One region of the Lysobacter sp. OAE881 genome, then DNA from elsewhere that is predicted to be linked to it. Evidence: riboswitches for the same ligand, from Rfam matches in the RefSeq annotation. Region 1 holds a riboswitch; each other region holds the start of a gene.

Region 1 (3,272 bases):
TGAAGGAGAAGTACGCCGTGCACCACGGCGTGGAGATCACCGATCCGGCGATCGTCGCCGCGGCCACGCTCTCCAACCGCTACATCAGCGATCGCCAGCTGCCCGACAAGGCCATCGACCTGATGGACGAGGCGGCATCGCGCATCCGCATGGAGATCGACTCCAAGCCGGAGGAGCTCGATCGCAAGGAACGTCGCCTCATCCAGCTCAAGATCCAGCGCGAGGCGCTGAAGAAGGAGAAGGACGCCGAATCCCGTCAGCGCCTGGCCGACCTGGAAGACGAGATCGCGCGCCTGGAGCGCGAGTTCAACGATCTGGAAGAAGTGTGGAAGGCCGAGAAGGCCACGCTGCAGGGCGCCACGAAGATCAAGGAACAGATCGAGCAGGCCAAGCTCGAACTCGAAGCGGCGCAGCGCCGGCAGGACTTCGCGAAGATGAGCGAGATCCAGTACGGCACGCTGCCCGAACTCGAGAAGCAGCTGCGTGCCGCGCAGGAAGCCGAAACCAAGGGCTTCACGCTGCTGCAGGACAAAGTGACCGCGGAGGAAATCGCCGAGGTCGTCGCGCGCTGGACCGGCATTCCGGTCAGCAAGATGCTCGAAGGCGAGCGCGAGAAACTGCTACGCATGGAAGAGCAGCTGCACACGCGCGTGGTCGGTCAGGAAGAGGCGATCAAGGTCGTGTCCGACGCGGTGCGTCGTTCGCGCGCGGGGTTGTCGGATCCGAACCGGCCGTCGGGCTCGTTCCTGTTCCTCGGCCCGACCGGCGTGGGCAAGACGGAACTGTGCAAGGCGCTGGCCGAATTCCTGTTCGACTCCTCCGATGCGATGGTGCGCATCGACATGAGCGAGTTCATGGAGAAGCATTCGGTGAGCCGCCTCGTCGGCGCGCCCCCGGGCTACGTCGGCTATGAAGAGGGCGGTTACCTCACCGAAGCGGTGCGTCGTCGTCCGTACAGCGTGATCCTGCTCGACGAAGTCGAGAAGGCGCATCCGGACGTGTTCAACATCCTGCTGCAGGTGCTGGACGATGGCCGCCTTACCGACGGCCAGGGTCGCACCGTGGATTTCCGCAACACGGTCATCGTGATGACGAGCAACCTCGGCAGCCAGATGATCCAGGAGATGTCTGGCGACGACACGCCGCAGGCCTACCTGCAGATGAAGAGCGCGGTGATGGGCGTGGTGCAGTCGCACTTCCGCCCGGAGTTCATCAATCGCCTCGACGACATCGTCGTCTTCCATCCGCTGGACAAGCAGCAGATCCGCCAGATCGCGCGCATCCAGCTCAACGGACTGGAAAAGCGCCTCGCCGAGCGCGGCCTGAAGCTGGTGCTGTCGGACGATGCGCTCAACCTGCTGGGCAACGTCGGCTTCGATCCGGTGTATGGCGCGCGTCCGTTGAAGCGGGCGATCCAGCAGCAACTGGAGAATCCGCTCGCATCGAAGATCCTCGCCGGCGAGTTCACCAGCGGCGACACCGTGCATGTCGAAGCGCAGGGCGGGCAGCTGGTATTCCGCAAGGACTGACACGCGCCGGCATCGACGAGCGCCGCCAACGAAAGCCCCGCAGCCTCTGCGGGGCTTTTCTTTTTGCGGGCGGCCACGCGGGTTGCCGGAGGGCCCGATGCTGTTACCATGCCCGCGCCCAAGGTGACCGCCGGCTTGTCCGGTGGTTGAAACGGGAATCCGGTGCGCCCTTCGTGGCAATTCCGGAGCTGCCCCCGCAACGGTAGGCGAGACAAGGTTCCGCACACAGCCACTGTGCTCACGCATGGGAAGGCGCGGACCGGAAGCGCAGGAATTCCTGCCTTCGCTCGCGAGCCCGGAGACCGGCCCTGGTGCGACGTGACATGCGGTGGGCGAATGTCATGCGGCCATGGTCTCTCCGTGTGCCGTCATCACGCCGTCCTTCCGCCTGTCCTTTCCAACGTTCCCGCGCGGGCAGGCGCGGTCAAGGAGTGTGCTCGTGCATCCGCATCACCGGTTGTTCCGCCGCCGCGCGCTGGCGGTTTCGCTGTTGTCGTGTGTTTTTTCCGCATCGCCCGCATGGGCCGACGCCGCCACCGACCTGGACCAGGTCGTCGTCACCGCCACCCGCACCGCGCAGACGCAGGACCAGGCCCTCGCCGCGGTCACCGTCATCGCGCGCGAGGAGATCGAACGCCTGCAGCCGGCCTCGCTGCCCGACCTGCTGACCGGTCGCGCGGGCATTTCGATGGCCAACAACGGCGGCCCGGGCAAATCGACGTCGGTGTTCCTGCGCGGTACCGAATCCGACCACGTGCTGGTGCTCGTCGATGGCGTGAAGATCGGGTCGGCCACCAGCGGCGGCGCATCGCTGCAGGACATTCCGGTCGAACAGATCGAACGGGTGGAGATCGTCCGCGGGCCCTTCTCCAGTCTCTATGGGTCCGAAGCGATCGGCGGCGTGATCCAGATCTTCACCCGTCGCCCGCAAGGCGCGTTCACGCCGAGTGCCAGCGCGGCCGTGGGCAGCGAAAACACGCAGCGATTCACTGCCGGCCTGAGCGGAACGTCGCAGGATGAAGCACGCGGCGGCTGGTACGTCGTCAATGCCGCGCATGAAAACACCGACGGCATCAACGCGTATCGCGGCACGCGCAACTTCGATCCCGACAAGGACGGCTATCGCAACAGTTCGCTGACGCTGCAGGGCGGCATGCGGTTCTCCGAACGCTGGGACGCCGACCTGCGCGCCTTCCGCGCGGAAGGCCACAACGAGTACGACGGCAGCGTCAACAACGAAGCCGACACGGTGCAGCAGGTCGTCGGCGGTCGCGTCCGCTACGTGCCGAGCGAACGCGCGAAGTTCACCGCGAGCGTCGGCACCAGTGCGGACCTGAGCGAGAACTTCCTCGACGGCGTGTATTCGTCGACGTTCGACACGCGACGTGAACTGGGTTCGTTGCAGTCCGATGTCGACGTTGCGTCCGGGCTGCTCACGCTCGGCTTCGACTGGCTTGGCGATGAAGTGGACAGCAACACCGACTACGATCGCGATCGCCGGATCAACCGCGGCGTGTTCGGCCAATGGCAGCAGGCCTTCGGCACGCAGTCGCTGCAGGCCAGCGTGCGCCGCGACGACGACAGCCAGTTCGGCGGAAAGACCACCGGCAGCGTGCTGTGGGGCTGGGACTTCACCGACGAACTGCGCCTGGGCGCGAGCTACGGCACCGCGTTCAAGGCGCCGACGTTCAACGAACTGTACTTCCCCGGCTACGGCAATCCAGAGCTCGGTCCCGAGAACTC
Region 2 (3,272 bases), 2.9 Mb from region 1:
ACGACCATCACCACCGGCAGGTGGAGCGCGCGCACCAGGTCGACCTGGTCCAGGTCGGCCGACAGTGGCGCGGCCCAGCCGCCCACGCCTTCCACGACCACCGCATCGGCCTGCGAGGACAGGCGCTGGAATGCGGACACGATGGGCGCAAGGGTAACGCGAATGCAGGCATCGGCGGCCGCGAGCTCCGGCGCCAGCGGGTTGGGCAGCGCGAACGGATTGACGTCGTCGTAGGCCGGTCGCGGATCGCTCGCCGCCTGCAGCGCGAGGGCGTCCTCGTTGCGCCACCCGTCGGGCGTGGATTCGCAACCGCTCGCCAGTGGCTTCATGCCCACCGCACGCTGCCCGCCCGCGCGCAGCGTGTGCAGCAGCGTCGCACTGGCCAGCGATTTGCCGATGCCCGTGTCGGTGCCGGTGACGAACCAGCCGCGCGTCATCGCCGCACCTGCCCGCCGAGCCGGTTGCGGCGATGCGGTCCGGCCCCATCTACACTGGCATCCCAGGCACTATGCGACGGCAGGTTCGAGGCACTCATGTTCACCAGCGCAAGTCTAAGCGGCAGCAAGCCGGAACAATACGAACAGCTGCTTGCGCAGGCCCGGGCGCTGATGCACGGCGAGCGCGATCGCATCGCCAATGCCGCCAACCTGTCGGCGCTGGTGTACAACGCGCTGCCGCAGCTCAACTGGGCCGGATTCTATTTCTTCGACGGCACCGAACTGGTCGTCGGCCCGTTCCAGGGCCTGCCGGCCTGCGTGCGCATCCCGCTCGACAAGGGCGTGTGCGGTGCCGCGGCCTCGACCCGCCAGACGCAGCGCATCGCCGACGTGCATGCGTTCCCGGGCCATATCGCCTGCGACTCGGCCTCCAACTCCGAGCTCGTCGTCCCGCTGGTGTCGTCGACGGGCGCGCTGATCGGCGTTTTCGACCTCGACAGTCCGGTTCAGGATCGTTTCGACGTTGAAGACCAGCACGGCCTGGAGGCAATCGCGCGGGCTTTCGTGGAGTCACTGGAATGACCGACAAGCCCGACCCGAAGCAGGCCGACAAGCTGCGCAACATCGGCCCCAAGTCCGCCGCCTGGCTGCGCCAGGTCGGCCTGCGCACGCGCGAGGACCTCGCGGCCGCCGGCACGGTGGAAGCCTTCATGCGCGTCAAGCGTGCAGGCTTCAAGCCGACGCTCAACCTGCTCTACGCCATCGAAGGCGCGCTGCAGGACTGCCACTGGCAGGAAATCTCCGACGAACGCCGCAGCGAGTTGATCCTCGCCGCCGACGCGGCCACCGCGTTGCTGCCGCCGCCGCGCTACAAGCCGGCCGCCGCGCCGGTTACCACGACCCAGATGGCGCGCGAGGAAGAAAGCATCGCGATGCCCACGCTGTTCGACGAGCCGGCGGATCGGGACTGAGCTTTTCCCTTCTCCCGCAAGCGGGAGAAGGTGCCCGAAGGCGAAGGGCGAACGACCGGCCAGGATGGCCGGGCCGGGCGTACCGCAAGCCGGTCTCCTTTCGCCACGGATGGCTGCGTCGACATCGATCGATGCCGATGCTTTCCAGATAGTTGCCCACGCCTCCTGCCCTCACCCCAACCCCTCTCCCGCAAACGGGAGAGGGGCTTTCAACTGGCTTCGCTGAGAAAATGCCGTAGACTTCGCCCCGCTTCGAGGTGACCCGGCGGCGTCTGCCCACGGGTTGAAACGGGAAGCCGGTGACGCCCACGCGGCCATTCCGGCACTGCCCCCGCAACGGTAAGCGAAGGCGGATCCATCCGGATCCGGGTTCGGCACTGGCCACTGTGCGCACGCACGGGAAGGCGCCGCAGCCCGAGGACCCTGTCCTGCCTCGCGAGTCCGGAGACCGGCCTCTCCGCACGGACCGCCTGGCGACAGGCCGGACCACCCCTGGTTGCGATGCGGAGGGCGTCGCGGCGGCGACGTCGGTGCGTCCGCGCCCTTGTCCGCAGCCTCGATTCTCCCGGCAACCGTTCCCCTTGCCGTTGGCGCGAACACGCGCCGGAGAACCCCGATGTCCTTCCGCAGCCTCCACGTCCAAGCGCTCGCCCTGGCCTGCGCGTCCGCCCTGCCCCTGCTCGCGCACGCCGCGCCGCAGGCGACGGACCTGGACGAAGTCGTCGTCACCGCCAACCGCACCGCGGTCACCGTCAACGATGCGCTCGCACCGGTCGAGGTGATCGACGCCGAGCAGATCCGCCGCAGCCAGGCGCGCTCGCTGCCCGACCTGCTGCGCGGTCGCGCCGGCATCTCGCTGTCGAACCAGGGCGGCGCGGGCAAGCTCACCACGCTGTTCCTGCGCGGCGCCGAGTCCGACCACGTGCTCGTGCTCGTCGACGGAATCCGCATCGGCTCGGCGACGTCGGGCCTCGCGTCGCTCCAGGATCTCCCGGTCGACCTGATCGATCGCGTCGAGATCGTGCGTGGTCCGCGTTCGAGCCTCTACGGCGCCGACGCCATCGGCGGCGTGATCCAGGTGTTCACGCGCCGCGACCGCGAAGGCTTCGCGCCGCGCGTCACGGTCGGTGGCGGTTCCAACGGCCTCAACGAATTCGCCACCGGCTTCGGCGGCCGCAGCGGCCGCACGTGGTTTGGTGCGGACTACTCGCACAGCCACACGCAGGGCATCAACGCGTGCCGCGGCTATTTCGACCCGGTGACCTTCGACGGCGCCGGCTGCTTCATCGCGCCGGATTCGCAGCCCGACCGCGACGGCTACACGCGCGACGCGCTGTCGGTCCGCGGCGGCATCGAGTTCAACGAGCAGTGGAGCCTGGAAGGCCACGGCCTGCGCAACGAAGGCGACAACGAATTCGACGGCGACTTCACCGATCGCGCGAAGACCGTGCAGCAGGTCGTCGGCGGCAAGCTGCGCTGGCACCCGAACGACCGCGTCGACCTGCACCTCACCGCCGGCCGCAACACCGATGCGTCGGACAACTACCTCGGCGACACCTACCTCGACTACTTCAGCACCTACCGCGACAGCGCGACGCTGCAGGGCGATTTCGGCCTCGCCGAGAAGCACCTGCTGAGCGTGGGCCTGGACTGGCTCGACGACAGCGTGAGCAGCACGACCGAGTACGACGAGCTGTCGCGCGACAACAAGGCGGCGTTCGTGCAGTACCAGGGCCGCATAGGTGCGCAGTCGCTGGAGGCATCCGTGCGTCGCGACGACAACGAGCAGTTCGGCGGCCACACCACCGGCAGCGCCGCGTGGGGCATCGAGTTCGCGCAGAACTGGCGCGTCACCGCCGGCTAC
Region 3 (3,272 bases), 2.6 Mb from region 1:
ACGAGGAAGTCGCCCGACAGCGTCTCGCGCTTGAACAGGTTCGACACCTGCGGCTCGATGCATTCGTAGCAGCCGGCGATCGACGCGATCGTGGCCGTCGGCGCGATCGCGACCAGCAGCGAGTTGCGCAGGCCGTGCTCGCGGATGCGTGCACGCAGCGCCTCCCAGCGTTCGGGGTCTTCGGGCACCACTCCCCACGCATCGAACTGCAGCTCGCCCTGCGCCGCGCGCGTGTCTTCGAAGCTGGGATGGCGGCCACGCTCCATCGCCAGTTCGTTGGACGCCGACAGCGCGTGGAAATAGATCGCTTCGGCGATGCGCGCCGACAACGCACGCGCCGCGTCGGAATCGAACGGCAGGCGCAGCTTGAAGAACACGTCCTGCAGGCCCATCACGCCCAGGCCGACCGGGCGCCACTTCAGGTTCGCGCGGCGTGCCGTTTCGATCGGATAGAAGTTGAGGTCGATGACGCGGTCGAGCTGGCGCACCGCAAGGCGCACGGTCTCGGCGAGCTTGTCGAAATCGAAGCGTCCGGCATCGCCATGCAGCGGGCCGTCGGCGAACACCTCGACGTGGTGCGAGAGATTGATCGACCCCAGGTTGCACACCGCGGTCTCGTCCTGAGACGTGACTTCCAGGATTTCCGTGCACAGGTTCGACAGGTGCACGACGTTGCCGTCGCGAGCGGTCTGGTTGCACGCGCGGTTGGACTTGTCCTTGAAGTTCATCCAGCCGTTGCCGGTCTGCGCGAGCGTGCGCATCATCCGCGCGTAGAGGTCGCGCGCCTTCACCTGCTTGGTCGCCAGTCCGGCGACTTCCGCCGCGCGGTAGGCGCGCATCGAACGCCTCGCCCCACAGGTCGGTCAGCTGCGGCACCTTCGCCGGATCGAACAGCGACCATTCGCCGTCGGCTTCGACGCGGCGCATGAATTCGTCGGGGATCCAGTTCGCGAGATTGAGGTTGTGCGTGCGGCGCGCCTCGTCGCCGGTGTTGTCGCGCAGTTCGAGGAACTCCTCGACGTCCGCATGCCAAGGCTCCAGGTACACGCACGCCGCGCCCTTGCGCTTGCCGCCCTGGTTCACCGCGGCGACGGACGCGTCCAGCGTCTTCAGCCACGGCACGATGCCGTTCGACAAACCGTTCGTGGAACGGATCAGCGAGCCGCGCGAGCGGATGCGCGTGTACGACAGGCCGATGCCGCCGCTGAACTTCGACAGCTTCGCCACGTCCATGTAGCGCTTGTAGATGCCTTCGAGCGAATCGTCCGGCGAATCGAGCAGGAAGCAGCTGGAGAGCTGCTCGTGCGTGGTGCCGGAGTTGAACAGCGTGGGCGAGGACGGGATGTAGTCCAGCTGCGCCATGCGCTTGTACAGCGCGAGCGCTTCGCCCACGTCCTCGCTCAGCGCGCAGGCGATGCGCAGGAAGAACTGCTGCGGCGTTTCGATCACCGTGCGCGCGGTCGGGTGGCGTAGCAGGTAGCGGTCGTAGAGCGTGCGCAGGCCGAAGTAGTCGAAGCGCTGGTTGTGCGCGTTGTCGATCGCGTCGTTGAGCTTGCGCGCGTGCGCCTGCACGAACGAGAGCAGGCGATCGTTGATCAGCCCCAGTTCGTGTCCGCGCTGGACCGATTGCGAGAACGCATGGATCTCGATGCCGGCCACTTCCTTCTCGATCACGCCCGCGAGCAGGCGCGCGGCCAGGCGACCGTACTCGGGCTCTTCGGCCGTGAGCAGCGCGGCGGTGCGGATCGACAGTTCGTCCAGTTCGCGCGTGGTCGCGCCGTCGTACAGGCCGGAAATCGTGCGCGTGGCCACGCGCATCGGATCGACGGAGAACAGGCCTTCGCACGCACGCGTCACGGCGCGGACGATCTTGTTGAGGTCGACCGGTTCGCGACGGCCACTGCGCTTGGTCACCGTCATGGTGAGGTTGGCGGCGGGCGGCGTCAGCGCGAAACCGGGGTCCATGTCGGATGCGCGGGTCTCGGGCGTGCGCGCGGCGCTCTCGCGGGCAGGCGTGGCGACGGGGGCTTGCGTGGTGGTGGTCATCGGCGACTCCGGTGCGTGGGCGCACGTCTGGCCGTCCTCTCCCTCGAAGGACGACGCGGGCGCGGGAGTCGAAGCGTGAATGCGGGGTGTCGCGCAGCCCGAGATTCGGGGCGGCGACGGCGCGAACCGTCGCGTGCAGCGACACCGACCGTCTTCCCTCCGAAGACTCCGTGGCCGGTCACCGCGCGGTGTGCAACGCGCGGTTGTCGGCAGGTCTTCGGACTCGGGACATGACGCGAACACGAAGGTCGCATCGCCTACCGGTAGCCGCTTCCCGGGCATCTCGCCCAGTGCCATGGCCACCTTCGTTTCCCATACCGCTGCGGGGCAGTGCTGGATTCCCACCAGCTTCCCGTTTTAAGCCGACCTGCGAAGGCCGGCACCGACGGGCCACAACATAGTGGGGGTGAGTGGATCCGTCAACGCAAAATCTTGTGGATAACAGCAGAATCGAACATGCGCGAGATTTGCCCATGCGGATGCGGCAGGGGACAATGCACGCCCTCGCGCCGCGCCCGCACGCTGCGCCGCGCCGTCGTCTCACCCCCATCCGCCCTTCCATTGAAGGGCCGCAGAGGAAGCTTCCATGTCCATCGTCCGCATGTCCGACCTCGACCTCCACGGCAAGCGCGTGCTCATCCGCGAAGACCTGAACGTGCCGATCGACGGCGGGCGCATCACCTCCGAACAGCGCATCACCGCCGCGTTGCCGACGATGAAGCTGGCGCTGGAAAAGGGCGCCGCGGTGATGGTCACCTCGCACCTGGGCCGTCCGAAGGAAGGCACGTGGACGCAGGAGGACTCGCTGGCGCCGGTCGCGAAGCGCCTGTCGGAACTGCTCGGCATTGACGTGCCGCTGGTGAAGGACTGGGTCGACGGCGTCGACGTGAAGCCGGGCCAGCTCGTGCTGCTGGAGAACTGCCGCATGAACGTCGGCGAGGGCAAGGACGACGAGGCGCTGTCGAAGAAGTACGCCGCGCTGTGCGACGTGTACGTCATGGACGCGTTCGGCACCGCGCATCGCGCACAGGCGTCCACGCACGGCGCGATCCGCCACGCGAAGGTCGCCGCCGGCGGCCCGCTGCTGATGGCCGAACTCGACGCGCTCGCCAAGGCGCTCGACAACCCGGCGCGCCCGCTGCTGGCGATCGTCGCCGGCTCGAAGGTGTCGACCAAGCTCGAACTGCTGTCGTCGCTGGTCTCGAAGGTCGACCAGCTGATCGTCG

What was found. Region 1 has a riboswitch for cobalamin ahead of btuB (TonB-dependent vitamin B12 receptor). Riboswitches for the same ligand answer to the same signal wherever they lie in the genome.
Region 2: it holds a riboswitch for cobalamin, as region 1 does, so the genes downstream of both, btuB (TonB-dependent vitamin B12 receptor) here and btuB (TonB-dependent vitamin B12 receptor) in region 1, are expected to answer to the same signal.
Region 3: it holds a riboswitch for cobalamin, as region 1 does, so the genes downstream of both, ABIE51_RS17065 (ribonucleoside-diphosphate reductase subunit alpha) here and btuB (TonB-dependent vitamin B12 receptor) in region 1, are expected to answer to the same signal.

What each region holds. Positions count from the first base shown of each region.
Region 1 is NZ_JBEPOG010000001.1:1,068,414-1,071,685, forward strand. Features, by position in the region: gene clpB (ATP-dependent chaperone ClpB) at 1-1,529, shown strand, start outside; cobalamin riboswitch at 1,634-1,854, shown strand; gene btuB (TonB-dependent vitamin B12 receptor) at 1,879-3,272, shown strand, end outside.
Region 2 is NZ_JBEPOG010000001.1:3,926,839-3,930,110, forward strand. Features, by position in the region: gene bioD (dethiobiotin synthase) at 1-437, opposite strand, end outside; gene msrC (free L-methionine (R)-S-oxide reductase MsrC) at 534-1,019, shown strand; gene ABIE51_RS18000 (TfoX/Sxy family protein) at 1,016-1,408, shown strand; cobalamin riboswitch at 1,664-1,863, shown strand; gene btuB (TonB-dependent vitamin B12 receptor) at 2,025-3,272, shown strand, end outside.
Region 3 is NZ_JBEPOG010000001.1:3,716,095-3,719,366, reverse strand. Features, by position in the region: partial or broken gene ABIE51_RS17065 (ribonucleoside-diphosphate reductase subunit alpha) at 1-1,965, opposite strand, end outside; cobalamin riboswitch at 2,238-2,448, opposite strand; gene ABIE51_RS17060 (phosphoglycerate kinase) at 2,633-3,272, shown strand, end outside.